DNA from 3 places in the Rhodococcus huquni genome. Region 1 is predicted to be linked to each of the others. Evidence: riboswitches for the same ligand, from Rfam matches in the RefSeq annotation. Region 1 holds a riboswitch; each other region holds the start of a gene.
The links. Region 1 has a riboswitch for thiamine pyrophosphate ahead of ACZI8R_RS12510 (3-oxoacyl-ACP reductase). Riboswitches for the same ligand answer to the same signal wherever they lie in the genome.
Positions count from the first base shown of each region.

Region 1 (9,956 bases):
GAAGCACGCGGCGTAGCCGGCGGCAAATAATTGCTCGGGGTTGGCACCCTCGCCGCTACCGCCCATCTCGGTGGGCATCGCAAGATCGAGGTCGATCCTGCCGTCGCTGGTGCGGGTGTGGCCGTTACGGCCTTCTCCGGTCGAGAGGGCTTCGGCGGTGTAGAGAACGTGCATGGTGGTTGTCTCTTTCCGTTGGGGCGGTGGCGATCAGTGGGTGGTACATCAGTGCGGGGCGCGCAGCGATGTGGTGAGGCGATTCAATACGTCACGCAGAGCAGACAATTCGATCGTGGTCAGCCCGGTGGCGTCGGCAATTGCGGCCGGAATGTCCGTGGCGTGCTCACGAAGTTCCGACCCGGCTTTCGTGAGATGGATGTGGACACGACGTTCGTCGTCGACGCGACGTCTGCGTTCGATCAGCTCGAGAGATTCGAGTCTCTTGAGCAGCGGCGACAGGGTGCCGCTGTCGAGGGCAAGACGGTCGCCGATTTCCCGGACCCCGATGCCGTCCTGCTCCCAGAGAACGAGTAGGACGAGGTACTGCGGATAGGTGAGCCCGAGGCGATCGAGCATCGTCCGGTAGGTGGCCGTGGTGGCCCGCGACGCCGAGTAGAGAGCGAAGCACACCTGCCGGTCGAGTTCGAGGTCGTTGCTCACGAGTATCAAGGTAGCGCACAATTCAATTGTGCACAATGAAAAGTTCGCGCGGCGTGGCTGTGATCTGCGGAGTACCGTCGAGGAAGTGACTATTCGCCTTGGATACCAAATGCCGAACTTCAGTTACTCCAACTCTGTCGCGGACCTTTTTCCGACGGTGATCGCGCAGGCGCGTGAAGCCGAATCCGCCGGTTTCGACACGGCTTTCGTGATGGACCACTTCTATCAGCTCCCCGGCCTCGGTGCTCCGGAAGAGCCGATGCTCGAGGCCTACACGGCCCTCGGTGCACTCGCTACGGCGACCGAGAAGATCCAGCTGTCCGCGCTGGTCACCGGAAACACGTACCGCAATCCTCCGATGCTGGCCAAGACGGTGTCCACGCTGGACGTCGCAAGCGGCGGCCGAGCGATTCTCGGTATCGGCGCCGGGTGGTACGAGCTCGAACATCAGCAGTTCGGATACGAATTCGGCACTTTCACCGACCGTTTCGAACGGCTCGACGAGGCGCTGCAGATCATTGCGCCGATGCTGCACGGGGAGCGGCCGACGTTCGACGGCAAGTGGTATCACGTCGAGAACGCAATCAACGAACCCCGTATTCGCGACGATCTGCCGATCATGCTCGGTGGTGGCGGTGAGAAGAAGACGTTCGCCCTCGCCGCACGCTTCGCCGATCACCTCAACATCATCTGCAACTCCAGTGAGCTGACCCGAAAGCTGGATGCACTCGACGCTCGGTGTTCCGAGGCGAACCGCGATCGATCCACCCTCGAGACCAGCTACCTGGCCTTCGTCATCATCGACGAGGACGGTGATCGGGCACGGCAACTGCAGCACGACTACCTCCTTCGTCAGGGCGTCGATTTGTCAGCCGTCTCCGAGGAGGAGCGAACCGCCGCAACCGAACGCCAGTTCTGCGGTGCGCCCGACGAAGTGGCCGAACAGTTGCAGTCGCGAGTGCTGGACAAGGGAATCGACGGCATCGTCCTGAACCTCGTCGTCAACGGACACGAGCCGGGAATCGTCGAATTGGCCGGCCGTACGGTCAAGCCCCTGGTTGCGTAGCCCCTGTGGTGCATACTGTCTGGAAGTGACACGGGGTGCCGTCCGTTCGGGCGGCTGAGAGCACACCCGTCGAACCTGATCTGGTTGATACCAGCGAAGGGATGTCGCGGTGGTGCGTCGTCGTACGCGTGTCACTTCTGCGGTCTCGTTTCGCTGACCGAACAGAAGGGCAGAGATGCAGATCGATGCACAGACAGTCGTGGTGACCGGTGCCGGACGAGGGCTGGGTTCGGCCGTGGCCCGCGCTTTCGCGCGCGAAGGCGCCAAGGTGGTGGTCAACTACCGCCGCAGCCAGGATGCGGCCGAGGCCTTGGCTACGGAACTGGGAGATCGTGCCGTGTCGATTCGGGCAGATGTCACGGAGCCCGAGCAGGTGGCCGAGATGTTCCGTTCGGCCGAGCAGCATTTCGGCGGTCCGGTCACGACCGTGGTCAACAATGCGCTGGTCGACTTCTCGTTCGACGGGGACGCGCGGGCGAAGGCGGACACCATCGGGTGGGAAGCGTTCGACACGCAACTACGGGGAAGCGTGAAGTCCACCCTGAACACCACACAGGCGGCGCTCGCGGGGATGCGCGCCGCCGGGTTCGGCCGCATCGTGAACGTGGGCACCAATCTCTTCCAGAATCCGGTGGTGCCGTACCACGACTACACCGCAGGAAAGGCGGCTGCGTTGTCGCTCACCCGCACGCTGGCAGCTGACCTGGGACCGGACAACATCACGGTCAACATGGTCTCGGGTGGATTGCTGCGCACGACCGACGCGAGTGCGGCGACACCGGAGGAGGTCTTCGACCTCATCGCCGCCGGCACACCGTTGCAGCGGGTGACGACGCCGGAAGAGTTCGCGGACGCGGTGCTGTTCTTCGCCTCGCCGTGGGCGCGATCGGTCACGGGCCAGAACCTCGTCGTCGACGGCGGCTTGGTGAAGGACTGACATGCCGAGGCAACTGCACTTCAATGCGTTTCTGTTCGGATGCGGCCATCACGGCGCAGCGTGGCGGCACCCGGAATCGGAGGTGGAACGCCTGACGGACATCGCCTACTACGAGGAGCTGGCGCGCACCGCCGAACGTGGTTGCCTGGACGCGGTGTTCTTCGCCGACGGACACTCCGTTCGCGATCCGGCAGGTGGGGGAATGTGGTTCCTCGAACCGATCACGGCGCTGTCGGCGATGGCGCGTGCGACCGACAGGGTCGGCCTGGTGACCACGGTGTCCAGCACGTTCTACACGCCGTTTCACGCAGCCCGTATGTTGGCCTCCCTCGACCACATCAGTGGGGGCCGGGTGGGGTGGAACGTCGTGACGTCTATGTTCGACGCCGAGGCGCGCAATCATGGACTCGAGACGATGCCGGCCCACGACGAGCGCTACGAGCGGGCCGAAGAGTTCGTCGATGTTGCTCTGGCGCTGTGGGATTCGTGGGATTCCGACGCCGTGGTGTTGGATCGTGGTGGACTCTTCGCCGATCCGGACAAGGTTCATCGCGTCGACCATCGGGGGAAGAACTTTCTGGTCGACGGGCCGCTCAACGTCCCGCCCTCACCGCAGGGGTCACCTGTGCTGTTCCAGGCCGGCTCTTCTGAGCAGGGCCGGGCGCTGGCTGCCAAGCGCGCCGAGGGCATCTACGCGGTGGCATACGACATGGCGTCGGCCCGTGCGTACTACTCCGATGTGAAGGCCCGCGTTCGGCGGGAGGGGCGCGACGCCGAGGCCGTGACGATCATGCCGGGACTCGTGACCTACGTCGGATCCACGATGGAAGAGGCGCGCCGCAAGAAGGCGGAACTGGATGCCCTGCTGCCGGTGGAGCAGTCTCTGCGGCAGCTTTCGACATTCGTTCAGCAGGACTGTTCCGAGTGGGAGCTCGATGCACCCGTGCCGACCTTGCCGCCGCTGTCGGAATTCACCGGCCCGCACGGTCGATACGACACCATCCTGCGGATCATCGAGAAGGACTCGCCGACGGTTCGGGAACTGCTCGGCACCCTCGCTGCCGGCGGCGGGCACGCCACGATGATCGGCACACCCGAGTCTATCGCCGACGACATCGAGGAGTGGTTCCGCAGCGGCGGCGCCGACGGATTCAACCTGATGCCACCGCTGTATCCACATGGACTCGACGATTTCGTCGACCAGGTGATACCGGTGCTCCAGCAGCGCGGATTGTTCCGCCGTTCCTACGAGACGGCCACCCTGCGGGAGCATCTGAGCACCTAGGCCGACCGCCTGACACAAAGAACACAACCTCCACTACGTCCGTAAGAGTGACTTCGCAGCGGTGCCTCGCTGACGCTGTGTGTAACCGCGGTCACATTCGTGGTTCACGACCGGTCGGACGAGGAGTTGTAAATGTTGGTGGTGCTCGGCTTTCTGATGGTCGCCGTGTTCATGTATCTGATCATGGCGAAGCGGGCCACGCCCGTCGTCGGCTTGATCGCCGTCCCGGTTGCTTTCGGCATCGCTGCCGGCGCGGGCCTCGGAATCGGCGACATGATCACCGATGGCATGAAGGCGCTCGCGCCGACAGCGGCTCTGTTGTTCTTCGCGATCATCTTCTTCGGGATCATGATCGATGTCGGGCTGTTCGACCCGCTCGTGAAGTTGATTCTGCGAATCGTGCGCGACGACCCGATGCGACTGGTCGTGGGCACCGCGGTGCTGGCGATGGTGGTGTCGCTGGACGGTGACGGATCCACCACCTTCATCATCGTCACCTCCGCGCTGCTGCCTCTCTACCTGAAGCTGGGTGTGAGCCCGGTCGTGCTCACCGTGGTGGCAGGGCTATCGAACGGGGCCATGAACATCATCCCCTGGGGTGGACCCACCGTGCGTGCTGCTGCGGCGCTGGATATTTCGCCCTCGGACGTGTTCGTCCCGATGGTGCCGTCCCTTGTCGTCGGTCTCGTTGTCGTGATGCTCTTCTCCGTGCACCTCGGCATCGTCGAGCGTCGTCGGGTGGGGAAGTTGGTTCTGAGCTCGCAGCCGCTGCTGGCAAGGGCGGGCGGCGGCGGAAGTCGTGTCGGTGGTTCCTCCGGTGGCGGCGGTACGGGTGAGCCGCCCAAGCCCGCGAGCGGCGGCGACAGCGATTTCGTGAACGGTCTGGATCCCGACCGCTCGACGTTGCGTCCGAAACTCCTGTGGTTCAACGGCGCACTCACCGCCGTGCTGCTGATCGTGCTCGTCATGGACGTGCTGCCCATCCCGGTCCTGTTCATGGTTGCCGCGTCGATTGCGCTCGTCGCCAACTTCCCGAGGGTTCAGGAGCAGCAGGAAGCCATCACTCGGCATTCTTCGAGCATCGTCTCGGTGGTCGCAATGGTGTTCGCCGCCGCGGTTCTCACCGGCGTCTTCCAGGGCACCGGCATGGTCGAGGCGATGGCGCAGTGGCTGCTCGAAGTCATCCCGCCCTCGATGGGCCCGCATCTCGCGGTGATCGTCGGCGTCCTGAGCCTGCCGTTCACCTTCTTCATGAGCAACGACGCCTTCTACTTCGGGATCATGCCGGTGCTCGCGGAGACGGCCTCGACGTACGGCATCGGGCCGGCGGAGATGGCCCGCGCCTCGATCACGGGGCAGACGTTCCACATGCAGAGCCCGTTGGTTCCGGCAATCCTGCTTCTGGTCACTCTCGCCGGTGTCTCGCTCGCGGACCATCACCGGAAGGTGCTGTGGCGCGCGGCTCTGGTGTCGCTGTCGATGCTGGTCACCGGCGTCCTGGTGGGGCAGATTCCCTTCTGACCAATCGCAGCCGTGGGGAGGCACTGCGCGCGCATACTGGGATGAACGGTCCCGAGCTGCCAGGTGGTGCGCAGTGCCCAGTCCCGAGGTGTTGGTTGTCGGATCCGGTCCGGTGGGTCTCACCGCCGCGATCGAATTGCGCAGGCACGGTGTCTCCTGCCGGATCGTGGACGCTCTCGACGAGCCGCCGCAGTACGCGAAAGCTGTGGGAATCCAGCCGCGAACGCTCGAAGTGTTCGAAGGCATGGGTGTTCTCGGGCGGATCCTCGATGCGGTCGTGCCGATCCGCGGCCAGATCGTCTACGTGAACGGATCCGAGGTGGCCCGTTTCGAGCTCGAATTGCCCGCGGAGATTCCGTTCGGATTCGTCGGACTGCCCCAGTACGAGACCGAGCGGATACTCACCGAACATCTGGCCGCACTCGGAACACACGTCGAACGGGGAGTGCGGCTGACGTCGTTCACCGAGGAAGACGACGCCGTCGCCGTCACTCTCGACGGGCCCGAGGGTACGGAATCCACTCGTACGCAGTACCTCCTGGGCTGCGACGGCGCGCACAGTGTCGTTCGCAAGGGGCTGGGACTCACGTTCGAGGGTGCGGCGTTCGCCGAGCAGTACATGCTCGGTGACGTGGTGGTCGACTGGAACCAGCCGCGCGGCTACGGCATTCGGTCGATGCACGTCAGCGACGGGGAGACGGACGATCTCCTGGTGTGTATCCCGTTACCCGGCCGGGGCAGATATCGAATGTCGATGCTGGTTCCCGACGATCTCGCCACCCAAGGTTCTGATTCCGCCGACGGGGTGGAACACGGATTCGAGGGCGGGCGTGCGCCGGAACTGCACCACATTCAAGCGGCGCTCGATCGGTTGTCACCCGAACCGACGACGGCGTCGAACCTTCGCTGGTCCTCCGTGTTCAAGATCAGCCACCGGATCGTCGATTCCTATGGTCTGGGCCGAGTGTTCGTGGCGGGCGACGCGGCGCACATTCACCCTCCGACGGGTGCGCAAGGCATGAACACGGGTATCCAGGACGCGCACAATCTCGCGTGGAAGATCGCGTTGACCCTCGCCGGTGACGGATCGCGTTCACTCCTCGGCACTTATGACGCCGAGCGTCGTCCGGTGGGTGAAGAGGTGGTCGGCCGAACTGTTCGTAGTGCGCGCGAGGGCATAGGCGCGGGGGAGTCCGACCCTCGCCAGATAATGCTGCGTGAGGCGCAACTGCTCATCGACTACTCGCAGAGCCCGATCGTGGGGGGAGAAGCGCATTCGGTCGGCCCTGGATCACGCGCTCCGGACGTCCGTGGTCTCACACGGGAGGGCGTCGCGTTTCCGTTGCGGTTGTTCTCGTTGCTGGACCGGGTCGGTCATACGCTCCTCCTGTATGCAGGTGCGCTCGACGGGCAGGCGATCGAGCGCCTCGAGAAGGTCGCCGCGACTGCTCGGGACCTCGCGCACGGGCGTCTTTCCGCGTGCTTGGTCGTGGCGCCCGAGGTGGGTACGGCGAGCACGATCCTCCCTGTGATACGAGACACAGCAGGTGAGTTCGCTGCCGGTTACGGGGTCACCGAAGCGTCGATGTACGTGGTGCGACCGGACGGCTACCTGGGCTTTCGCGGCGATGAACCCGATTCGGCCGCACTGTCGGAATACCTGAGCGCCACCTTTCGCTGAGTGAAGTACGACCGTATTCGGCCGTATCGAGCAGATTTCTCGCCTCCCGGGAATTGATCGCTACCCTGGCACGTTAGTTGAGTCAGTAACGCTCAACCTTCAGGAGGAGGCGTCGGAATGCCAGCATTCTTCGGGCCCGAGGGTCCCGGTCGTATCGACATCAGTCGGCTCATGAGCCGAGCAACCCAGGAAGTCATGGGGGCAGCAGCACGTTTTGCGGCCGGCCGCGGCGACTCCGACCTCGATGCTCTGCACGTATTGCGCGTGATGGCGGAACAGGAGCCCGTCCAGTCGCTCATGGAGCGTGCGGGTGCCGACACGTCGGCCGTTGCCGACGCAGTCGAGCTTCGTCTCCCGCAGGGGCGCGATTCGTCCGGGTCGGCAGCGTCCACGCTGGGCGGGTTCGCAGCACCCACACTGAGCAGCGCGCTCAAGACCGCTCTGCTCGAAGCGCATCAGCTCGCTCGGGCGCTGGGGTCCACGTACATCGACCCCGAACACCTGTTCCTGGCCTTGGCCGCCGACGGTGATCATGCCGCCGGCCGCCTTCTCGCCTCGCTGGGAATCACGGCCGAGCGCTTGCAGACGGCTGTGCAAGGTGGATCGGTGGACGACGCGCCGGAGTCGAGCACACCGAATCTCGACAAGTACGGATTCGATCTCACCGAGCGCGCCCGCGAAGGCGGCGTGGACCCGGTGATCGGCCGCGGCGACGAGATCGAGCAGACCATCGAGATCCTGTCCCGGCGCACCAAGAACAACCCTGTTCTGGTCGGTGAGGCGGGCGTCGGCAAGACCGCCGTCGTAGAGGGCCTTGCTCAGCGCATCGTGGACGCAAATGTTCCGGATCGGCTGATCGGCAAGCGAGTCGTCCAACTCGACTTGTCCAGCATGGTTGCGGGTGCTCGGTACCGCGGTGACTTCGAGGAGCGTCTCAACTCCGTGATCGACGAGATCACCGAGCATGCAGGCGAGACCATCGTGTTCATCGACGAGATTCACACCATTGCCGGCGCAGGCGGCGGGGCCGAGGGCGCGATGGATGCGGGAAACATCCTGAAGCCCAAGCTGGCTCGCGGCGAATTGCACGTCGTCGGTGCGACGACTCTCGACGAGTACCGCAAGCACATAGAGAAGGATGCGGCCCTCGAGCGGCGGTTCCAGCCGGTCACGGTGGACGAGCCGAGCATCGAAGACGCCGTCTCCATCCTGAACGGCTTGCGTGACCGCTACGCCGAACACCACGGCATTCGGTACACGGACGAGTCCATCACCGCAGCAGTCGAATTGTCGGCGCGGTACATCGGTGACCGCTTTCTCCCCGACAAGGCGATCGACCTCATCGACCAGGCGGGTGCGCGCATGGCGCTGCGTACTCCGAGCGTCGACAAGGAGGAACTGCGCAAGCGGGTCGTGGAACTCGAGGCCGAGAAGGAGAAGGCAGTCGCGGACGAGGACTACGAGCGTGCCTCGGGTCTTCGGGACGAGGTCAATACCGTCTCCGCCCGGATCGACGGCGCTCCGGACGAAGCTGTCGACGCCCCCGAGGTCACGGCAGAACACATCGCCGAGGTGGTGTCCCGAGCAACCGGCATCCCCGCCAGTCGGATGACGCAGGCAGAGAAGGAACGTCTGCGCCGTTTGGAAGAGGAGCTGCACAAGCGGGTGGTCGGACAGGACGATGCGGTGCGCGCCATCGCGCGTGCAGTGCGTCGTAGCCGGACCGGCATGAGTGATCCGGATCGTCCGGTGGGCAGCTTCTTGTTCCTCGGACCGACCGGTGTCGGCAAGACGGAGCTGGCAAAGGCATTGGCTGCAAGCCTCTTCGGTGACGAGAGCAAGATGCTCCGACTCGACATGAGCGAGTTCGGTGAGCGCCACACGGTGAGCCGTCTCGTCGGTGCCCCTCCCGGATACGTCGGCTACGGCGAGGCCGGGCAGCTCACCGAACAGGTGCGGCGCAACCCGTACTCCGTGATCCTTCTCGACGAGATCGAGAAGGCGCACCCGGACGTGTTCAACACCCTGCTGCAGGTTCTCGACGACGGACGTCTCACCGACGGTCAGGGTCGGACGGTGGACTTCAAGAACGCCGTGCTGATCATGACCAGCAACCTCGGGTCGGACATCATCTCGAGCAAGGCGGGCGGCCTCGGCTTCGTCACCGGAAATGCGGAGGCGGCGGAGAAGCCGCTGCGTGATCGGGTGATGGCACGTCTGCGTGAGGCGATGCGTCCGGAGTTCCTGAACCGTATCGACGAGATCGTGATCTTCCGCAAGCTGGACGATCAGCAGCTTCATCGAATCACCGATCTGCTGCTGGAGGACAGCCGAAAGCGGCTCGAGTCCAAGGGTATCGAGATCGAGTTCAGCAACGAGGCGGTCGACTGGATAGCGGAACACGGGCATCAGCCCGAGTTCGGTGCCCGTCCGCTGCGGCGCTCCATCCAGCGCGCCGTCGACGACCGGATCGCCGATCTGATTCTCGACGATGTGTTGGTCGAGGGCGGGCGCGTCAGCGTCGGTGTGGCGGACGACGAGCTCGATCTCGCCGTCGGATAGGGCCTTCGGCCCAGTGAATGGTCAGCGAGTCCCGCTCGTTTCCGAATCAGGGACTCGCTGACCACTCACAGGCGGCGGAGCCGCTTACAGCTCGGCGCGGACCAACTTTGCCGCGTCGACCAGGTTGCGCAGTGACGCCTCGACTTCGGCAGACCCTCGCGTCTTCAGGCCGCAGTCTGGGTTGACCCACAGCCGTTCCACCGGAACGGCCTTCAGTGCTTCACGCAGCGACGCTGCGATCTCGTCC
Region 1 is NZ_JBUYWE010000005.1:276,308-286,263, forward strand. Features, by position in the region: gene ACZI8R_RS12495 (organic hydroperoxide resistance protein) at 1-174, opposite strand, end outside; gene ACZI8R_RS12500 (MarR family winged helix-turn-helix transcriptional regulator) at 223-657, opposite strand; gene ACZI8R_RS12505 (LLM class F420-dependent oxidoreductase) at 743-1,723, shown strand; TPP riboswitch at 1,745-1,842, shown strand; gene ACZI8R_RS12510 (3-oxoacyl-ACP reductase) at 1,899-2,660, shown strand; gene ACZI8R_RS12515 (LLM class flavin-dependent oxidoreductase) at 2,662-3,945, shown strand; gene ACZI8R_RS12520 (CitMHS family transporter) at 4,078-5,466, shown strand; gene ACZI8R_RS12525 (FAD-dependent monooxygenase) at 5,540-7,147, shown strand; gene ACZI8R_RS12530 (ATP-dependent Clp protease ATP-binding subunit) at 7,265-9,709, shown strand; gene metE (5-methyltetrahydropteroyltriglutamate--homocysteine S-methyltransferase) at 9,794-9,956, opposite strand, start outside.

Region 2 (9,956 bases), on a different contig from region 1:
GCAGGCAACGACCAACTGGAGAAGCCGACTAGGTCGGTGAAGACGATGGTGACCTCCGCGGTCCCGTGTCCGCGCCCGGTCCGCTCCAACAGCGCCTGCCACAACTGGAGAGCGCCGAGGCCGACCTCCCTCGACGCACCCGGCTGATCGTCGAGCACCCGGTCCGCGATACGAGCCACGGCCCGAGCGCTGCCGGGGCCGGCGGTCGACAACGGATCTCCGAAAGCGGGGTCGCCGGGCAACGCCCTACGCATCCGTCGGAGTCCGTCGACAAGGGGTCCGTGTCCGTTCACAGCAGATGCCCAGGCGGTGACCGATCGCTTCGGGCGCGTAGGAGGATCGCTTTCGTCAGGGCCTGTCGGATCCTCGCTCACGAGCGTGAGCGTAACGCAGAGTCACACGATTCACTCCCCTGCGCGCGCCTTCTCACGCTCCGGGCCGACCGGCACACCGTTGGGCCCACCCAGATCCTGGGCGTAGGCGCCGACCGCATAGGCGACCGCAGCCGAGTTCTGGGCCAGAGCTTCTCGATCGACGTTGGCGAGGGTGTCGTCCTTGCTGTGGTACGTCTTGTCGTAGGCCGTATCCGGAGTTCCGCCCCACTTCTCGGCCTGCTCCGCAGTCTTCTTGTCGTCCGCTCCGCTGAACACGCCGCCCGCAGGGATCTTGGCCTCGATAAAGGGGCCGTAGTCGGACCGACCGTCGAAGTCGGTTCCGTCGACGGCGATGCCCTTGCTCTTCAGGTAGTCGACGAAGGTGCGCTCGATTCCGGCCGAACCCTCGGGCCCCGGGCCCTCGCCGACCACATCCGAGTCGTCACCGTCGTAGGCGAGGTAGCCGGCGTTCTCCGAACCCAGCATGTCGAAGTTGAGGTAGAGGGCGATGTCCGCCTTCTGCTCGGGGCTCAGGCTCGAGGTGTAGGCCTCGGAACCGAGCAACCCCAGTTCTTCTGCGCCCCAGAAGGCGAAGCGCACGGCGTTCTTCGCGTCGGGGCTGCCGCCGAGCTGCGAGGCCGTCTCCAGGGTCGCCGCGACACCTGTTCCGTTGTCGTTGATTCCGGGGCCCTCTGGAACGCTGTCGAGGTGCGCTCCCACCATGACCACGTCGTCGGTGGCTCCGGTCTTGGTCTGCGCGATCACGTTGCGCGCCTTCGCGGATTCGGTTTCGGTTTCCAGAGTGAGCGTGACCTCGCCGGCCTCGGCGAGCGCCGCACCGTCGGCCATGCTCACACCGCCGGTGGGAACCTTCCCGGCGTCGGGGTCGCCGAGGGTGCCGCCCGTCATCGGGCCGTCCTCGTTGTTGACGACCACGACCGCTGCCGCACCGCGTTCAGACGCCACCTGTTGCTTGGCCGCGAACGGGCAGACGCCACGATCGACCAACACCACGGCGCCGGTGACATCCACACCGTCGTAGTCCGTTGCCTCGCAACCTGGGGTGTCGTCCTTGGGGGCGGGCACGACGCGCGCGGTGAGCCCGTCGGGCCCGGTCGAGGGCGAGTACGCGAGCGCCTTCACCTCGATGTCGCGGTCCCCGGCGCGCAGCGCCTCTTTCTTCACGTCGAATCGGTGGAACTCGAACTCGGGCGTCTCGACGTCGAAGCCCTTGTCCCGCAAGGTCTGAGCGACGTAGTCCACGCTGGCGTCGTAGCCGGAGGTGCCCGCGGCGCGATTGCCGTCGTTGTCGGCCGCGATCTCTTCGAGCTTCTCGAGATGACTCACCACGGGATCGACGGTGACCGAATCTGCCAGCGCCGTGGCGTTCACCGGCTCCGATGATTCGCCGTCTTCCGACGAGCATCCGGCGAGCACGAGTGCTCCGGCCACACCAACAGTCAAGACTCCCCGTAGTCGCATCGGCCGATGCTAACGCACAAAGACCGGTGGGCCGGTGCGAATGGTTTTCGCACCGGCCCACCGGCTCTCGTCTTCCCGAACTGCCTGTGCAGACCTCCCGACGAAACGACCTGCACAGGCAGGGATGACGAAGAACTGTAACTCAGGCGTCGCGCTTGTTCACCGAGATCACTGCTGCGCCGAACACCACGGCGACGAACGCCGCGAAGTACAGGAGGCTGCCCCACGGTCCCCAGTGGAAGTCGATGCCCTGGGGAGCGCCGAGGAAGTGATTCATGTTGGCGAAGGGCAGGAACGGCTGGATCTCGGTACCGAACTTCCCGAACAGCCCGAACAGGCTCTCGATCAGCAGCGGCCACAGCAGGAGCAGAGCGATCGCACCAGCCGACTGCCGAACGAGTGCGCCGACGCCGACTGCGAGGATCACGGCGAGCAGCGCATAGATCGGCACACCGTAGATCGCGCGCCAGGCATCGCCACCGGACAGCGTGAGCGCGGCCCCAGCTTCATCGCCTGCGGTCGCCTTGGCGATTGCGTAAGCACCGAAGGTCAGCACGAGCGTCAGCAGCGCACCGAACACACCGATCAGGCCGGCCTTCGCCGCCAGGACCGAGCCGCGGTTGGGAATGGCCTGGAACGTGGTGCGGATGACGCCGAACCGGTATTCACTGGTGACAGCGAGCGCCGCGAGGATCATCAGAACCAGCACACCGAAGCCGGACACACCGCCCACCGCATCGGCGAGCGTGGGGAGGAACGGGTCGTAGTCCGGCTTCTCTCCCGACGCCATCTGGTCGTTGAACGAGTTGATGCTGGCCTTCGCACTCAAACCGATGACGGCTGCGAGGCCGAGACCTAGAACCACGATGATGGCCGTGCACCACCAGGGCGACTTGGTCGTCGTGAGTTTGATTCTTTCCGCTTCGAGAACAGCCATCAGAGTGCACCCCTCATCACGTCTTCGACGCCTTCAGCGTGGTACTGCACGTCGTCTCCTGTCAGCTTCATGAACGCGTCCTCGAGCGAGCCGCGCTGATTCGCGAGCTCGTGCAGGACGACGCCCTGCGAACCGGCAATCGTGCCGATCGCCTCGGTGCTCGAGTTGAGCACCAGCAGTGCGGGTACCTCTCCGGATCCTTCGTCGCGGACGGTCAGACCCTGCGACGTCAGCGCACTACGCAGCACGTCCAACTGAGGGCTGCGTACGCGGACAGTCGACTCCGAGGCCATGTCCACGAATTCCTGCACCGAGGTGTCGGCCTTGAGCCGGCCACGTCCGATGACGACGAGATGCTCGGCGGTCAGTGCCATTTCGGAGAGCAGGTGGCTGGACACGAGGACCGTGCGACCCTCTGCAGCGAGACGCTGCATGAACTTACGGATCCAGACGATGCCCTCGGGGTCGAGGCCGTTGACCGGCTCGTCGAACAGCAGGACCTTGGGGTCACCGAGCAGTGCACCGGCCAGGCCGAGGCGCTGCGACATGCCGAGCGAGAATCCGCCGGCCTTCTTGCCCGCGACGTCGGTCAGCCCGACGAGGTGAAGGACCTCGTCGACACGGCTCTTGGGAATCGAGTTGGCTGCGGCCATCCATTGCAGATGAGCGCGCGCGGAGCGGTTCGGGTGAACCCACTTCGCATCGAGGAGGGCACCGACGGTACGAAGGGGCTGTTTCAGCTCGCCGTAGGTTTTGCCGTCGATGAGCGCGGTTCCGGCGGTCGGCTTGTCCAACCCCAGGATCATGCGCATCGTTGTCGACTTGCCTGCACCGTTCGGGCCGAGGAAGCCGGTGACGATGCCCGGCTTCACGGTGAACGTCAGGTCTTCCACGGCCTTCGTCTGCCCGAAGGTCTTGGTCAATCCGTTGACTTCGATCATGACGACAAGAATGCCGGACTCGGCATGTCCGCACATCGGCCGACGGGATGTTTCGCAGTAGTACTGCGGTACCACCCGCACCCTGACCGGTACCCCGGTCGGCGTCCCCGAGTACCCCCTAGGACGACGCCTGGGCCCAGAATCGCTTCGGAATCCGGCCCGCGTGACGTGCCTGGTGACCTGCGACGACCGCATTGCGCATCGCGGAGGCCATCAGGGATGGATCGTTCGCTCGGGTGACGGCGGTGGCGAGGAGGACGGCGTCGCAGCCGAGCTCCATCGCCCGAGTGGCATCGCTGGCCGTGCCGATGCCGGCGTCGAGGATGACGGGAACCTCGGCGGCCTCCACGATCATCTCGATGTTGTGCGGGTTCGCGATGCCGAGCCCGGTGCCGATGGGCGACCCGAGTGGCATGACGGCGGCACACCCGACGTCCTCGAGACGTTTCGCGAGAACTGGATCGTCGGTGGTGTACGGCAGCACCACGAAGCCGTCGTCGACGAGCTGTTCGGCTGCCCGCACCAGTTCGATGGCGTCGGGCAACAGGGTGCGTTCGTCGGCGATCACCTCGAGCTTCACCCAGTTCGTCTCGAGTGCCTCGCGGGCCAACTGCGCCGTGAGGACGGCTTCGGCGGCGCCGCGGCACCCTGCGGTGTTGGGCAGCAAGGCGATATCGAGGCGTCGCAGCAGGTCGAGCACGCCGGTGCGGCCCGCAGCATCGACTCGGCGCATCGCGACGGTGGTCAGCTCGGTCCCGGACGCGACGAGTGCCTCTTCGAGTACCGCGAGGTTCGCCGCGCCGCCCGTGCCCATGACGAGACGCGAATCGAATACTCGATCCGCGATGGTGAGCTTGCCTGGATCAGCCACCCTGGACCGCCGTGAGCACTTCGATCTCCCAGCCACGCCCCACGGTCTCCGCCCAGCGAGCCCTCGAGAAGACCTCACCGTTGACGGCGACGGCCACGCCCTTGGTGGGCAGGTCCAGTCGTTCGAGCAGTTGGAGGAGTGTGATCGGCTCGGCCAGGTCGTGGTCCGTGCCGTTGACGCTGATACCGATGGGAATCGTCATCCCTCCGACGCGTCCCACACTCTGCTGTTCACTCATCCCCACACCTCATTACGTTCGCCGAATCGTTCGGGATTCGCGCCTGCCGCCTCCACGAGCGCCTCCCCGTCCAACAGTGCCACCGCAGCATCTGCGGTGACCGGTGTCAGCAGGATGCCGTTGCGTCCGTGCCCTGCTGCCACCACAACACGATCGGACAACCGACCGATCAGTGGCAAGTTGTCCGGCGTCATCGGTCGTAGACCGGCCGCCGCTTCCTTCAGCTCGTACTCGCCGATGGCAGGCATCAGCGTCTCCGCATCCGCGATCAAGTTACGAACTCCACTCACCGTGACCTGTGTGTCCTCGCCGGATTCGTACTGGGTCGCTCCCAGGACGATGCCGTCCGCCCGCGGGACCAGGTACGCCGGACGGCCGTGGACGGTGCCACGAATGGTACGTCCCGGAGCGGGTGTCACGCCGGGACGTGACCCCAATCGAAGGATCTCGCCCTTCACGGCGCGTATCGGCAGCGACGGCCAGAGCGTCGGTGACGCCAGCCCGGAGGCGAGGACCACCTGATCCGCGTCGAGATCCCGAAGATCACGTACGTTCTCCGGCACGAATTCGACGCCGGCGCTGCGGGCATTCTCCCGAAGCGCGCGGAGCAACAAACGGTTGTCGACCGCGAGTTCCGAATGCGCGAGCAGCCCGAGTCGCACCTTGGGGCCGAGCATCGGTTCGAGCTCACGGATTCTCGTTCGGTCGACAATTTCCATGTCGTGGCCCTGTCCACCGACCCATTCCGCGATGGTGCGGAGATCGCCGGCATCGGCCGAATCGAGAGCCACCGTGAGCGAACTGGTCGACGTGAACAGCGAGACGTCGGCGCCCACCTCGAGTTCTTTACCGAAATCCGGCCACCGATCGAGAGATGCCGCGCCGAGCGCGAGCACCCTCTCCTCGCCGGGCCACCCCTCGGAGAGTGGGGCGAGCATCCCGCCCGCGACCCACGAGGCACCCGAACCGCTCGCACTGTCGTGGACACGGACGGACCAGCCACGCTGAGCAGCTCGCCACGCGATGGCGAGTCCTATGACACCGCCACCCACTACGGCCAACGACCTGGCCATCGATCCACCTCACTTCCTGCGCCGGCATGATCCGGGTCAGGTCTGACGGTCGGGCCGGCGTGGCCCCTCTCAGCCCCGCGATCCTGGGACTCCCGTGGTAACTGTTACTCCCCAAAGGTTACCGTCATGGCTGTGACCCGCCCACACCGCAACGACATGAACCGCCGCACCCGGCTCGCCGCTTCCCGGTTGTACCTGTGCACAGATGCGCGACGCGAGAAGGGCGACCTGGCCCAGTTCGCGGAGGCCGCGCTCGCGGGTGGCGTCGACATCATCCAACTTCGCGACAAGGGCTCTGCAGGCGAACGCGAGTTCGGGCCCATGGACGCGAAGGACGAACTGATCGCGGTGTCCGTACTCGCCACCGCGGCCCGCAGGCACGGCGCGCTCGTCGCGGTGAACGATCGAGCCGACATGGCGCGGGCCGCCGACGCCGACATCCTGCATCTCGGTCAGGGCGATCTGCCTGTGCCGTATGCGCGGGACGTCGTCGGACCGGACGTGTTGATCGGGCGCTCCACACACAACCGCGCGCAGGCGAGCCTCGCCGCCATCGAGGACGGCGTCGACTACTTCTGCACCGGCCCGCTGTGGGCCACGCCCACCAAGCCGGGCCGCAGTGCCGCCGGTGTCGACCTGGTTCGCTCCACTGCGGACGCACAGCCCACGCGCCCGTGGTTCGCGATCGGCGGCATCGACGAGGAGCGCCTACCGGAGGTACTCGAGGCCGGTGCCGATCGAATCGTGGTGGTCCGCGCCATCACCGCAGCCGCCGACCCGCAGGCGGCAGCGCGGTCTCTCAGCGAAAAACTGCGGAACAACGCCGGTTTGTGAGCCGCTGCCGAACGAATGGAACATTCGTCCGATCTGACTGGACGGGCGTCGCGTTCGTCCCGGGTAGGTCAGTGATCGACGCCCGACACAGGCGGAATGCGCAGCATCATCTCTCGTAGTTGCGGCCACGCGGCCTCGAATCCGGGGTGCAGCGGCAGCGACGTGACCTCGTCTTCGCGAACCCACCGGAGCTCCGTGCTCTCCCGGTTGGGAACGGTGTCGAGTTGACGCACGGCGTCGGCGATCACGGTGGTGTAGCTCCAGCCGCCGTCGACTCGCATGGTGACGATCTCGTCGCGCACCGTGATGCCGTCGCCCACGATTCCGGTCTCTTCTTCTGCCTCGCGTACGGCGGCGTGAGTCGTGGTCTCGTGGCTGTCTCGAGCACCGCCGGGCAGCGCCCACGTGCCGCCCTGATGGCTCCACACCGCGCGGTGTTGCAAAAGCACCGTCAGGGAACCGTCCTCGGCGGGGGCCCGCAGCAGCAGTCCCGCGGCGCCGTGCTTGCCCCAGTGACGACTGCCGTCCGGGCCCGTCGCCCAACCGTCACCGTCACCACGCATCGACTTCCCCTGTCCGACTTCGCGCATCTCTCAGCAGTGCCCACACCCTAGCGGACCTCGGCGATCTCGCCAGAGGACACAGGATCGCGAGTTCCGACGATTCCTGCTTATATGCTCCCAGTGAGGCGGCCGAACGAGAGGGGGTGCGCCCATGGTTCTGCGTGAGGCACCGTCGATCGAGCCGCACGGCAACGAAGCCGTGTCCACAGACGACGAGCCAGGCGACCCCACTTCGCTTCGTCGACGCGAACTCCGTGCCTTTCTGTCCTCCACACCCGCACGGCTCACCGCGCTCGGCACCGTGCTCGTTCTGCTCACGCTCGCAGCCGGCGTCGTCACCGCCACCTCCGTCGAGAACAGGCAGTCCACCCTCGAGACCTCGCTCGCCGAGACGGAACCGCTGGCGAATTCGGCGCAGGATCTCTATGGCGCGCTTTCGGTCGCGGATGCCGCCGCGACCACGGCGTTCATCTCCGGTGGAATCGAGCCGGCAGACGTCCGCGACCGGTACACCCAATCGGTGGGTGTCGCCTCCGCTCAGCTCGTGTACGCGGCCGCCGGCCTCGCGGACGACGACGCGGACAGCCGACGCCTGCTCGCCTCCATCTCGAGCGACTTCACCGTGTACACCGGTCTCGTCGAAACGGCGCGAGCAAACAACCGCACCGGGCACCCCGTGGGGGCCGCCTACCTGACGGAAGCCTCCACGCTGATGCAGACCGGACTGCTGCCGATGGCACAGGACCTGCACGCCCGGCAGGAGGCGAACGTCGCCGATACTCAACGGGACTTCTCGCAGCCGCCGTGGACGGCGATCGTGCTGCTGATCGTGGCGCTGATCGGTCTCGTCATCGGGCAGGTGCTCGTCGCCCGGCGAACGCGCCGAACCTTCAATCTCGGACTGATCTCCGCTTCGGTCGCAGTCGGCCTTCTACTGGTGTGGTTGCTCGCCGCCGGACTGCTGTCCTCGATGGACGTGCGGCGCGCCCTCAGTGACGGAGCCGAGCCCCTGCACGAGTTGACGACCGCCCGCATCCTCGCCCAGCAGGCGCGCGCAGAAGAGACCTTGAAACTCGTGCGCCGCGACTCCGACGGCAACTACGACGACGTGTACGGCGAGAAGGCGCAGCGGCTCACGACCACCCTCGAGAATTACGTCGACGCCGATCTGGGGGTGAGCGCGGACGATGCGGAGCGCGCGATGTCTGCGCGCACGTCGTGGGCACAGTCCCACCAACGCATGAACGCAGCTTTCGCAGAGGGCGACTTCGAGACCGCTGCAGACATCACCGTCGGCGCGGGTCCGGACAAGTCGGCCGCCCAGTTCGCCGTGGTGGACGAGGCTCTCACGGACGGAATCGTCGAAGCCCGTCACGAACTCCGATCAAGACTGGCTTCGGGATCGGACGTTCTCACTGCCCTGTCCCCCGGCGCGTTGGTTCTGGCGGTCATCGCTTTCGGTGGAATCATCATCGGCTTGTGGCCACGTCTGCGGGAGTACCAGTGACCCGAATAAACAGGACGGAAAGACGCGGGGCCAGACGGCCGTCGTGGCGGGCCGCGTTCACCGCCATCACGGCCATCGCCCTCCTGACCGTGGGGTGTGGAAACCCCGATGCCGTTCACATCGAAACGCCGGATCTCTCGTACACCGACCCGCCGCTCCCGAACGGCGCCAGCACCGCTCCTCGCCCGGACGAACCGATGCCGGCCGAAGAGGACTGCGAAGACCCGACCGCAAGTCTTCGGCCGCTTCCTGCAGACGCCGCGGACATGCCGAACGTCGAGGAGATCCGAGCGCGTGGGCGACTCGTCGTCGGGCTGGACACGGGCAGCAATCTGATGAGCTTCCGTAACCCGGCAACCGGAACGGTCGCAGGATTCGACGTCGACATCGCCCACGAGATCTCGCGTGACCTCTTCGGCGATCCGGATCGCCTCGACATCCGCATACTCACCTCGGCCAATCGTGAGAAGGCACTGCAGGATTCCACGGTGGACGTGGTGGTGAAGACCATGACCATCACGTGTGAACGACGCGAACGCGTCGCGTTCTCGACGCAGTACCTCGAAGCCCACCAACGGACTCTCGTCGTGAAGGGCTCGGGCATCAGAGGCATCGACGACCTCGCCGACAAACGAGTCTGCGTTGCCCGCGGCACCACCTCACTGACCCGGCTTCAGAATCTCGCACCCGAGGCCACCATCGTCACGGTCCCCATGTGGGCCGACTGTCTCGTCGTACTGCAACAACGGCAGGTGGACGCCGTGAGCACGGACGACACGATCCTCGCGGGCCTCGCCTCGCAGGACCCGTATCTCGAGATCGTGGGCGAGAACATCGGGCAGGAGCCGTACGGCGTCGGTATCAACAAGGACCGAGACGACCTGGTGCGCTTCGTCAACGGGACACTCGAACGCATCCGTAGAGACGGAACGTGGACGCGGATGTACGACCGTTGGCTTTCGGTCCTCGGCCGACCCGCCAGCCCGCCAACCGCTGTCTACGAGGACTGACCATGGCCGAAGACGACGAACGGACGACCCAGGCCGCGCAGCGACCCGATCCGGTCGAGCCCACCCAGGCAACGCAGAGGCCTGCACCGGCCGAGTCCACGCAGGCAACGCAACGTCCGGAGCCGA
Region 2 is NZ_JBUYWE010000003.1:480,743-490,698, forward strand. Features, by position in the region: gene ACZI8R_RS08800 (adenylate/guanylate cyclase domain-containing protein) at 1-254, opposite strand, end outside; gene ACZI8R_RS08805 (M20/M25/M40 family metallo-hydrolase) at 405-1,856, opposite strand; gene ACZI8R_RS08810 (ABC transporter permease) at 1,999-2,793, opposite strand; gene ACZI8R_RS08815 (ATP-binding cassette domain-containing protein) at 2,793-3,734, opposite strand; gene thiG (thiazole synthase) at 3,853-4,605, opposite strand; gene thiS (sulfur carrier protein ThiS) at 4,598-4,843, opposite strand; gene thiO (glycine oxidase ThiO) at 4,840-5,916, opposite strand; TPP riboswitch at 5,914-6,022, opposite strand; gene thiE (thiamine phosphate synthase) at 6,043-6,750, shown strand; partial or broken gene ACZI8R_RS08840 (NUDIX hydrolase) at 6,846-7,313, opposite strand; gene ACZI8R_RS08845 (hypothetical protein) at 7,465-8,820, shown strand; gene ACZI8R_RS08850 (glutamate ABC transporter substrate-binding protein) at 8,826-9,830, shown strand; gene ACZI8R_RS08855 (serine/threonine-protein kinase) at 9,833-9,956, shown strand, end outside.
Region 2: another riboswitch for thiamine pyrophosphate. It lies ahead of thiO (glycine oxidase ThiO); the one in region 1 lies ahead of ACZI8R_RS12510 (3-oxoacyl-ACP reductase).

Region 3 (9,956 bases), on a different contig from region 1:
CGAGGGCGGCTGGAGTGAGCCGCGCGTCCTGGTGAGCAGTCAAGAGGTTCCCGAGGTCTACGGCGCGTACATGCATCCGTGGTCGAACGGACAGGATCTCTACTTCCTCGCCACCACGTGGTCCGACTACAACGTGATGTTGATGCGCACCACGCTGTAAGTGATCCTGCGCGGAAATAATCCGTCGCGCCGACCCGGTTTCCGCTGCTAGCGTCGATTTCATCCCACCGACCGGGAGGAATCGCCGTGACCACCACGGACACGGTCAGACGCCGCGGCCCGTTGTCGTTGCTCAACCTGGCGACACTTTTCTCCGCCACCGGCAACGGCATCGTGATCGTGGCCCTGCCATGGCTCGTCCTCGAACTCACCGGGCGCGCATCCGACGCCGCGATCGTCGCCGGTGCGACGACGCTGCCACTGCTCCTCTCCAGCCTGTTCTCGGGAACGTTCGTCGATCTGTTCGGCCGACGGCGAACCTCGATGGTGTCGGACATCCTGTCCGCCGTTTCGGTGGCGACGATCCCGGTCGTGGCCGCAACCTCGGGCCTCACCGTGACGACGATCGCGCTACTCGCGGCTCTCGGATCCTTCTTCGACCCCGCGGGAATCTCGGCCCGCGAATCGATGCTGCCAGCCGCCACCCGCGCGGCGAAGTGGACCCTCGATCGCACCAACAGTGTGTACGAAGCGAACTACAACGTCGCCTATCTGATCGGCCCCGGCGTGGGTGGTGTCCTCATCGCCACCGTGGGTGCGGCGAACGCCCTCTGGGCCACCGCGGTCTTGTTCCTTCTGTCCATCGTGGCGGTCTCCTTCATTCGCCTCGAGCACGCGGGCAGACCGGCTGCGGAGAACCGTCCCCGGTCGATGTGGCACGGCACCCTCGAAGGCCTCCGGTTCGTCTGGAACGACAGATTGTTGCGGACGTTGGCACTCGTCGACATGGTCATGGTCGCCCTGTACATGCCGGTCGAAAGCGTCGTCTTCCCGGTCTACTTCACTGATCTGGGTCAACCTGCCCAGCTCGGTTCGGTCCTGATGGCACTCAGCATCGGTGGTGTCGCGGGCGCCCTGGCCTACGGCCCTGCCGCTCCGTATCTTTCGCGGCGGAAGGTGCTCGTCACCGCCGCCGTCATCCTCGGCGCCGCGATGGTCGCCATGGCGTTCCTTCCACCACTGTGGGTGATACTCCTGCTCGCAGCCGTGCAGGGCTTCGTATTCGGGCCGGTGGGACCGATCGTCAACTACGCCATGCAGACTCGCAGCCCGGAGCACATGCGTGGCAGAGTCGTCGGCGTCATGACGTCCACGGCATACGCGGCCGGGCCACTCGGCTTCGTCTTCGCCGGACCGATGCTCGACCGTCTCGGCGTCCAACCGACGTTCTTCGCATTGGCGGTGCCCGTCGTAGTGCTCGGCATCGCGTGCCTCGGGTTCACCAGTCTTCGTGGACTCGACCCGGAGCCCGATCGACCGGGTAGGCAACACGACCTGACGGATCCCGAAGCCGTCAGCTGAAGCCCATCACCTCATCGCCCCACGCTGCACGCAACACGTCGTCCGGATCTTCGACCACGGTGTCCACGGTGTCGATCAACAGCGTGTTTCGCATCGTCTCGTCATAGGGTGGCCAGTGTTTCGACCCGTCGAGCGCGGCAGGGACTTCGTGTGCGGCGAAGGCGAGCCATCGCCGTTGCATGCGCCCGGACACCCCGAGTGCCGTCTTGCGTCCACCGATCCAGAAGGTGGGGTCGACGTTCAACGTCCCGAAGTTGCCGAACACGTACGGCAATTCGGTTGCGTGGCCTGCACCCACCCGCGCAGCTTTCAGCATCGGTGTCGCATGGTCGAAGCGATACATCCACGTCGGTGAGTGCCGGCTGTGGGCGTCGGCTACCCACAGCGCCGGCATCCGGAACGCGGCGTCGCGCGACATCGCCAACGCTCCACTCGGTTTCGCCCGGTCGGGGTACGCGGACAGGATGTCGGCGATACGCGAGGCCGACAGCTCCGGGTGATCGGCGGCGATGGCGCGCAGCATCTCCTGAACCGCGTCGGCACTCACCGGCAGCAACGGCGATTTCATGAACTTGAAGATCGATGCCTCGTCCTTGTTCGACCCGATGATCAACGGTATCCGGTGCGAGAGGCCCTTCTGAAACGCTGCGACCGGATACTTCGGCAGAAAGTCACGGTCCACCACCGGTGCCATTGCCAACGTCCCGGGGATCTTGCTCGGGACCTCGTCCACCAGGGTGTCCCCCGCCGCCACGATCTCCTCGATCGGCAGTTCTCGGAGCTCTTTCGCGCGGTCGGACGTCAGGTCGATGATGTCGAGAAATCGCTTTGCGACAGTAGCAGCGCGTTCACTGCCGTACACGGACGTCGCGGGTGGACTCTGCGCGATCACCCGATGAAAGAGCCCCTCGGCGCTCGGGCACGTCATGAGGGTGGTCAGAGATCCAGCGCCGGAGGACTCTCCGAACGCCGTGACGTTCTCTGGATCGCCACCGAAGTCGGCGATGCACTCGCGAACCCACTCGAGCGCTGCCAACTGGTCGCGGAGACCGCAATTGGTCTCGAAGGTGTCCTCCTCGGTCGAGAACGACGACAGATCGAGGAATCCAAGAGCGCCGACCCGGTAGTTGATGGTCACGACCACGACATCACCGTGTTCGGCGAGCGATCGGCCGTCGTAGATCGCTTGCGCGGACGACCCGAGGCAATAGGCGCCGCCGTGGATCCACACCATCACGGGACGCTTCCTGCCGTCCGGCCGGGGAGCCCACACGTTGAGGGACAGACAGTCCTCGTCGTACTTCAGATCCTCGTCGATCGGGACGGCGGTACTCGGGCCCTGTGGCGCCATCGGACCGAACTCACGCCCGTCCCGCACTCCGTCCCACGGCTCCGGGCGAACCGGCGCCCGGAAACGCAGTCTGCCGACGGGTGCGGCAGCGTATGGGATGCCCTTCCACGCATATACAGCACCCTCGGCGGCGTGCTCCGCGTAGCCGCGAACGTCTCCGTCCCGGGTGCGCACCACATGAGTGACGTCCGACGAGCCTGCCTTCACGTGCGAATCTCCTAACGCGAGGCGTACAGGAATCTTCTCGCCAACCTACCAACTCTCGGGCTCGCAGGAGCGCTGGCGAGCCGCCGGCTGCTATGGTCTCCTCGTTCTGACACGGGGTGCTCCGCACATGCGGGGCTGAGATCACACCCGGGAACCTGCTCAGGTAATGCTGACGAAGGGATGTCGAAGCTGTGAATACGTCTGTCCATACGGAGGTGGCGGGGTCGCCCCGTTTCACCGATCGTCTCTGGGATGCGGCGAAAGTGGTCCGCGCCGGGATCGACGATCTCGAATTTCTGCGGCGTCTCGGTGACGGCACGCTGCCGCTCGAGGTGTTCCGCACCTATATCGAACAGGATTTCCTGTACCTGACCCAGTACGCGAAGACGCTTGCTCTCGTTGCCGCCCATGCGCCGACTCCCGAAGCGACCGGATTCTGGGCCGGCGCCGCCGTGGAGTCCGCCACCGTCGAGGCCGCACTGCACCGAGAGCTACTGACCAGCGGAACACTGCCGGAGTCCGATGTGGAACCACAGCCCACACCGGCGTGCCTCGCGTACACCTCCTACCTGACTGCCACCGCGGCCACCGAGCCTTACGCGGTCGCAGCTGCGGCAGCTTTACCCTGCTTCTGGATCTACGCCGACGTCGGCCGACGACTTGCGGCCCGTGCGCACGACGTACTCGCGGCCGATCCTTCTCATCCGTACGCGCGGTGGGTCACGACGTACGACGCAGAGGAGTTTCACCTCGAGGTCGCCAAAGCCCGTGAACTGGTCGACGATGCCGCCGCTGCGGCTACCGATGAGGTGCGCGGCGCCATGCTCGAGGCTTTCGTGGTCGCTGCCCGGTACGAACTGATGTTCTGGGACGCGCCGCTCCACCCCCAGTCCTGGCCCGCGTCGTGAGGGCCGCATCGACGATCCGTCGAATTGCCGCTGTTGCACTGGTCGCCGTCGCTGCGATGGGCGCCCTTGCCGGCTGCGGTACGGAGCAGTCGCCGAACACCGTCCGCTTCGCCCTCGACTGGACCCCCAACACCAACCACACCGGGCTGTACGTCGCCCTGCAAGAGGGCTATTTCGCCGACGCGGGCCTCGACGTGCAAGTACTGCCGTACAACAGCACCTCGCCGGATACCCTCGTCGACTCGGGAAATGCCGAGTTCGGGGTCGGCTTCCAGAGTTCGTCCACCTTCTCGAAAGCAGCAGGCGCGCAAACGGTCTCCGTCATGGCGCCGCTGCAGCACTGGGCAACCGGCATCGCGGTGAAGGCCGACCGTCCGGACATCACCCGCCCGCGCGATCTCGACGGGAAGGTGTTCGCGGGGTTCGGCGACGCCGACGCCGCCGAGACGTTACGGCAGATCATCAGAAACGACGGCGGCAAAGGCGAGTTCGAGACGGTCACGCTCGGCACCTCCGCGTACGAGGCCGTGTACTCGGGTGAAGCCGACTTCACGGTGTCGTTCTTCGCCTGGGAAGGCGTCGAAGCCGAGCACCGCGGCACTCCGATGAGGTATTTCGACTACACCGACTACGGCTTCCCCGATGCATATGCGCTGATCATCGAAGCGAACCGGCCGTGGCTCGACGCGCATCCCGAACAGGCCCACAAGTTCGTGGCTGCGCTGCAACGCGGCTACCAGTTCGCGGCCGATCACCCGGACGCGGCGGCGAAAGACCTGATCACAGCCAATCCGGGCGCGTTCACGGACGAAGACCTGGTCTACGAGAGTCAACGCATGTTGTCGTCCGACTACATGCGTGACGAGGCCGGAAAAGTGGGTCCCCAAACCCTCGAGAAGTGGACCGGATATTCGAAGTTCCTGTTCGATCACGGGCTTCTGACCGGACCCGACGGCTCACCCCTCGACGCCGAGCCCGACTGGTCCACGTACTTCACCAACGACTACCTGCCCGCATCCTGATGTCGGTAGTCACCACGCGCACGACGGAAATGGACGACGCTCCGCTCGAACCGGGATCGTGGCCGGTTCGAGCGGTCCTGCCCGCGTTGGTCGCAGGCCTCGCTCTCGTAGCCCTGTGGCAGGCGTACGTCACGATCTCCGGAATTCGCCCGCAGGTGCTGCCCTCACCGGTGCGCGTGCTCGAACAGGGCTGGTCGGATCGGGACAACCTGGCGGTACACGCCTCCGCGACTCTCGAGGTGACGCTGCTCGGGTTTGCGGTCTCATTGGTGTGCGCCTGGGCGTTCGCGGTGACCGCCGACTTCTCGCCGTGGCTGCGCCGGGCTCTGTTGCCTCTCTTCGTCATTTCACAGACGCTGCCGATCATCGCCATCGCTCCCCTCATGATCATCTGGTTCGGATTCGGGCTCCTACCCAAGATCCTCGTGATCGCCTTGGCGACCTTCTTCCCCATGACCATCGGCCTGATCGAGGGATTCGCGGCAGCCGATCGTGAGGCGGGGGCGCTCCTCCGAAGCATGGGGGCCTCACGTTGGCAGGAGTTTCGTTACGTGCGAATGCCGTCCGCCATCCCCCGTTTCTTCACCGCCCTTCGGATCGGAATCACCTATGCCGTCGTGGGTGCCGTCTTCGCCGAGTACGTCGGTGCCACAGAAGGACTCGGTATCTACATGGCGATGCAGAAGAACTCCTTCCGCACCGATCTGGTGCTCGCCGCAGTCCTCGTGACAGCCGTCATCAGCGTCACTCTCTATCTTCTGACCTTCGCTCTCGAACGCGTGGTCGCGCCGTGGGCGCGGGACGAGAGGAGCCGGAAGTGAGTGACAGTGCGCGCGTGCAGGTATCCGACCTGACGAAGGCCTACTCGACACGTTCGGGGTCACGGCCAGTGCTGACCGACGTCTCGTTCACAGCGTCGCCGGGTGAGTTCGTGTCGATCATCGGACCGTCCGGGTGCGGGAAGAGCACGCTGTTCAACGTCCTTGCCGGCTTGGATTCCCCGGACGGAGGCACCATCGAGATCGGCAGTGAGGCCGTCCAGCCCGCCGGTCGCGGCCCGTCGAAAAGTGCGTACATGCCACAGAAGGATCTGCTGTTTCCGTGGCGCACGGTTCTGGACAACACCACTCTGGGTCTCGAGGTCAGAGGAATCTCACGCCAAGTGGCACGCGAACGGGCGCGGGCCCTCTTTCCCACATTCGGACTGTCGGGCTTCGAGGACGCACGGCCGTCCCAGCTGTCGGGCGGGATGCGCCAACGCGCAGCGATGCTTCGCACCGTGGTCCAGGAGTTGCCGCTGCTGCTACTCGACGAGCCGTTCGGCGCCTTGGACTCGTTGACCCGCACCGAGATGCAGAACTGGCTGCAACAGGTCTGGCAGCGGTACCGATGGACGGTTCTGATGATCACCCACGACATTCGCGAGGCGGTCTACCTCTCGGACCGGGTGATCGTGCTGTCTTCGCGGCCGGCCGCGGTCCGGAAGGAAGTCACGATCGACCTTCCGCGCCCCCGAACCCTCGAGGTGATGACGTCATCCGAGTTCGTCTCCGCCGAACGGGAACTGCTCGAGTACCTGCACGAAGAGTCCACAACGGACGCTTCCACACGCTGAATTCGGTCTAATCGCCCCAACGGGGCGTATCGAATCGATAACCAGGTTGTGCCCGACCTCGGCTTTTGGTTGAAAACGATCACTTTCCCATCACGACGACCACGCGAATCGGTCTCCGGTTGTAGCGTCCGGGGACCAGGATTCGATGTAATTGTCGTAGAACGAATTGGGTGGCGATCATAGGCAACACGACCAGAACGGAGAGGGCGATGACAACCTCTGCATTCGAGCTGTGTCCCACACCGTTTCCCCTCACTCGCCAGGTGTTCACCGGCACTTCCCCTCAAGCACAAGTGCTCGCCGGGCTGCTGCGTCGCACCGTGAAGCCGTTCCTGGACACCTGGGCGCGGCGTCCCGGGCTTCCGTGGCCTACCGAGTTGGTGGATATGGCCGGTCGCTCGCTCCCTCCGATGCGGGGCACCGTGCGCCGAAACGTCGAGCTCGCGCACTGCCCGGCGGAGTGGATCCAGCCGACCGGTTCCAGCGGTGACCGCGCGATTCTCTACCTGCACGGCGGAGCCTTTCTCTGTTGTGGGATCAACACGCACCGCCAGTTGGTGTCCCGAATCGCGGTGGCGGCTGACGCCCGCGTCCTCAACGTCGCCTACCGGATGATTCCGCGTGACCCCGTACGCGCGGCGATCGACGACGGAGTCGACGGTTACCGATGGCTCCTCGCCCACGGGTACACCCCGGACCGCATCGTGATCGCCGGAGATTCGGCCGGCGGATTCCTCACCTTCGCCGTGACTCTCGAGGCCATGCGACAGGGATTGCCGCGGCCTGCTGCGAACGTTGCCCTGTCACCGTTGACCGACCTCGACCCGAGTCGAAAGCTCGCGCACCCGAATGCAGCGAAGTGTGCGGTCTTTCCCCGAAAGGCGGTCCCGGTCCTGTCCACCCTCATCGAGGAACTCGACACTCGCAGCGCCTCCGAGCCGTCCATCTCACCGGTGGACGACGAACTCGTCGACATGCCACCGGCTCTGATCCAGACCGGCTCCGAGGAAATGACATTCGCCGATGCGGAACTCATGGCCGAGCGCCTGGCAGCGTCGGGTGTGCCTTGCGAACTGCAGATCTGGGAACGCCAAGTGCATGTCTTCCAGGCTGCGGCCGGCTTCGTTCCTGAAGCGTCTCGCGCAATCACCGAGATCGGCGAGTACGTTAGTCGACTCACCTCGGCACGCTTGGCCGTCGCGTAACTCGACGGTCCGATAGGGGCCGTGGGCCGTACCCGCCTCGGTGCTCACTGCGTCAGTCCACCGCAGGCAAGCATTCCGCTAACCCGATGTGAACGCGACGGTCGTCACACCTACTCGCAACGATGGTGAATCCGGGCCGAGTGCGCCCTAAGGTGTACGCGACTTGAACGCCGACGACGGGTAGCGAATGAAAGACAGGACTGTGGCGCTCGGGGCGCTGGGTGTCGCGGCGTTTTCCGTGGTCTCGGGGATCCTGGTGGGAGCCGTGGGTGGCGCGTTCGGTGCGGACTCCAAGACCGTGGAGGCTCCCCCGCTGATTCAGGTGGGATTGCAGCAGGCAAGCGTTCCGCTAGCCGATACGGCCGGGCAGGCCGTCGTCCCGCCATCACCGACTTGGCAGGTTGCCGCATCCACCACACCCAAGCCGTCGACCACGACTCCTACCCCCGCACCAGGCCCGGCGCCTGCTCCCGAAACCTCGGAGTCCCCTGCGCCCGCCGAAACGACTCCCACGCCGACTCCCGACGTGACTGCCGATCCGGTGGAGCCGGAATCCCTCGAACACGAGCAGGCCGCCGCCGTCGCCGAGGAAGACACTTCGGGCACCGAGCCCGACGCGGACTTCGAAGACACTGTGGACGCCGACGAGACCGACGGTTCGACGGCCCCACCGACGATCACGATGCCGCCGATCACCACCCGGCCAGGACGCTAGACACCTCCCGGTCGACTGCCTGTGTAGGGTGGCGTACCGCCGGACTGGGGGGATTCCATTCCGGGACGAGTCGTCCGGAATGGAAGGTCGGGGATGGAGAACGTTCATCACATCGCGTGGGATCACCACGCGATCAAGAGCGCGGTGGATTCGGTCGAACCCGCCACTGCCGCTGCGGTTTCCGATGCGTGGAAGAGTATCGGTGCGGAGTTCGACGCGTCGGTGACGGCCTTCCGGGAATCCGTGAACGCCGCACTCACCGCCGGCTGGTCCGGCGAGGCTGCACACTCGGCCGGTGCATCGGTGGATCGATACGCACAGTCCGCGGAACACGTCGGCAGTAGTTTCACCGATGTCGGTGCAGCCGTCGAGCATGCCGCGTCGGGCGCCGAGTCTGCGCGATCGATGATTCCGGCGCCCAACGACCGGGCCGAGGGGTGGATCCGCTCCATGCCGTGGATGTGGGATTCGGACGAAGCGGCACACGAGTCCGAGCAGGCCGCGAAGGTCGGGCTCGAATCCACTTACCACCCAGCTGTTCAGCATGCTGTCGCACAGCTGCCCGATCTCGAGGACTCCCCCGCAGCGACCTCGTCCGCATCGGTACTCGCATCGTCCGGACAGGATGTGGGACCGGACGGAGTTCACGGAATCCCCTGGCGCGATGCAGGTCCTGTCGACCCGGCCGGCGTTCCCGAGAACGCGGAGGGACATCGGGACGCGCCGAGCGGACAGGAAAACGTCGCCGCCGCCCCCGGAGCCGGTGGATCGATGGCAGGAAGTTCGATGGCGCTCGGCGCGATGGCCGGCGCGCTCGGCAGCGGCGCCGCGCACTACGCAGGGCAAGTGGTGGGCGCGCATCGCGCCGCCGAAGCCTCGACCGGAGCACCTGCCGAGGAATCCGAAGACGACGACACCGAACCGCTCACCTTCCTCGTCGAGGTCGACGAGGGCAGCGCCGTGGTCGGCAAGCTGCCTCCCGCATCACCTTCGGTCATCGGGCAGTAGCGGTGAGCAGGTCGACCCGTGGGTAGTTGGGCGCTGTCGAGTGCACAGTTCTCGGCGCTGTGGGCGCGCACCGGCCAGGACCGGACGCCCTTCCCGTTCGACCTTCCCAGTGTCCTCACTTCGGCCGAGGAGTACGCGGAGCAACAGCACCACATTCGGGAGTCCTTCGGTGGTCCCGAACACGACGTGCTCGCCGCCGCCTTCCTGCTCTTGGCCGAACCCGACATCCGTATCGAGTTGTCCGGCTCGACGGGCGAGCTACCTCTCCGCATCGTGGGCGCGATGAACCGGCACCACGGTGTCGTGGCACTCCAGCATCCAGGGCCTGGCCCACGCGCAGGCGGTGACGTGGTGATGCTCGGTTGCGAGCCTTACGACGTGGCCCGGCAGGTGCTCGCACAGAT
Region 3 is NZ_JBUYWE010000007.1:79,463-89,418, forward strand. Features, by position in the region: gene ACZI8R_RS14380 (glycoside hydrolase family 183 protein) at 1-160, shown strand, start outside; gene ACZI8R_RS14385 (MFS transporter) at 241-1,521, shown strand; gene ACZI8R_RS14390 (carboxylesterase/lipase family protein) at 1,514-3,079, opposite strand; TPP riboswitch at 3,182-3,277, shown strand; gene ACZI8R_RS14395 (TenA family protein) at 3,271-3,987, shown strand; gene ACZI8R_RS14400 (ABC transporter substrate-binding protein) at 4,044-5,009, shown strand; gene ACZI8R_RS14405 (ABC transporter permease) at 5,039-5,830, shown strand; gene ACZI8R_RS14410 (ABC transporter ATP-binding protein) at 5,827-6,624, shown strand; gene ACZI8R_RS14415 (alpha/beta hydrolase) at 6,834-7,829, shown strand; gene ACZI8R_RS14420 (hypothetical protein) at 8,017-8,544, shown strand; gene ACZI8R_RS14425 (PPE domain-containing protein) at 8,638-9,552, shown strand; gene ACZI8R_RS14430 (ESX secretion-associated protein EspG) at 9,571-9,956, shown strand, end outside.
Region 3: another riboswitch for thiamine pyrophosphate. It lies ahead of ACZI8R_RS14395 (TenA family protein); the one in region 1 lies ahead of ACZI8R_RS12510 (3-oxoacyl-ACP reductase).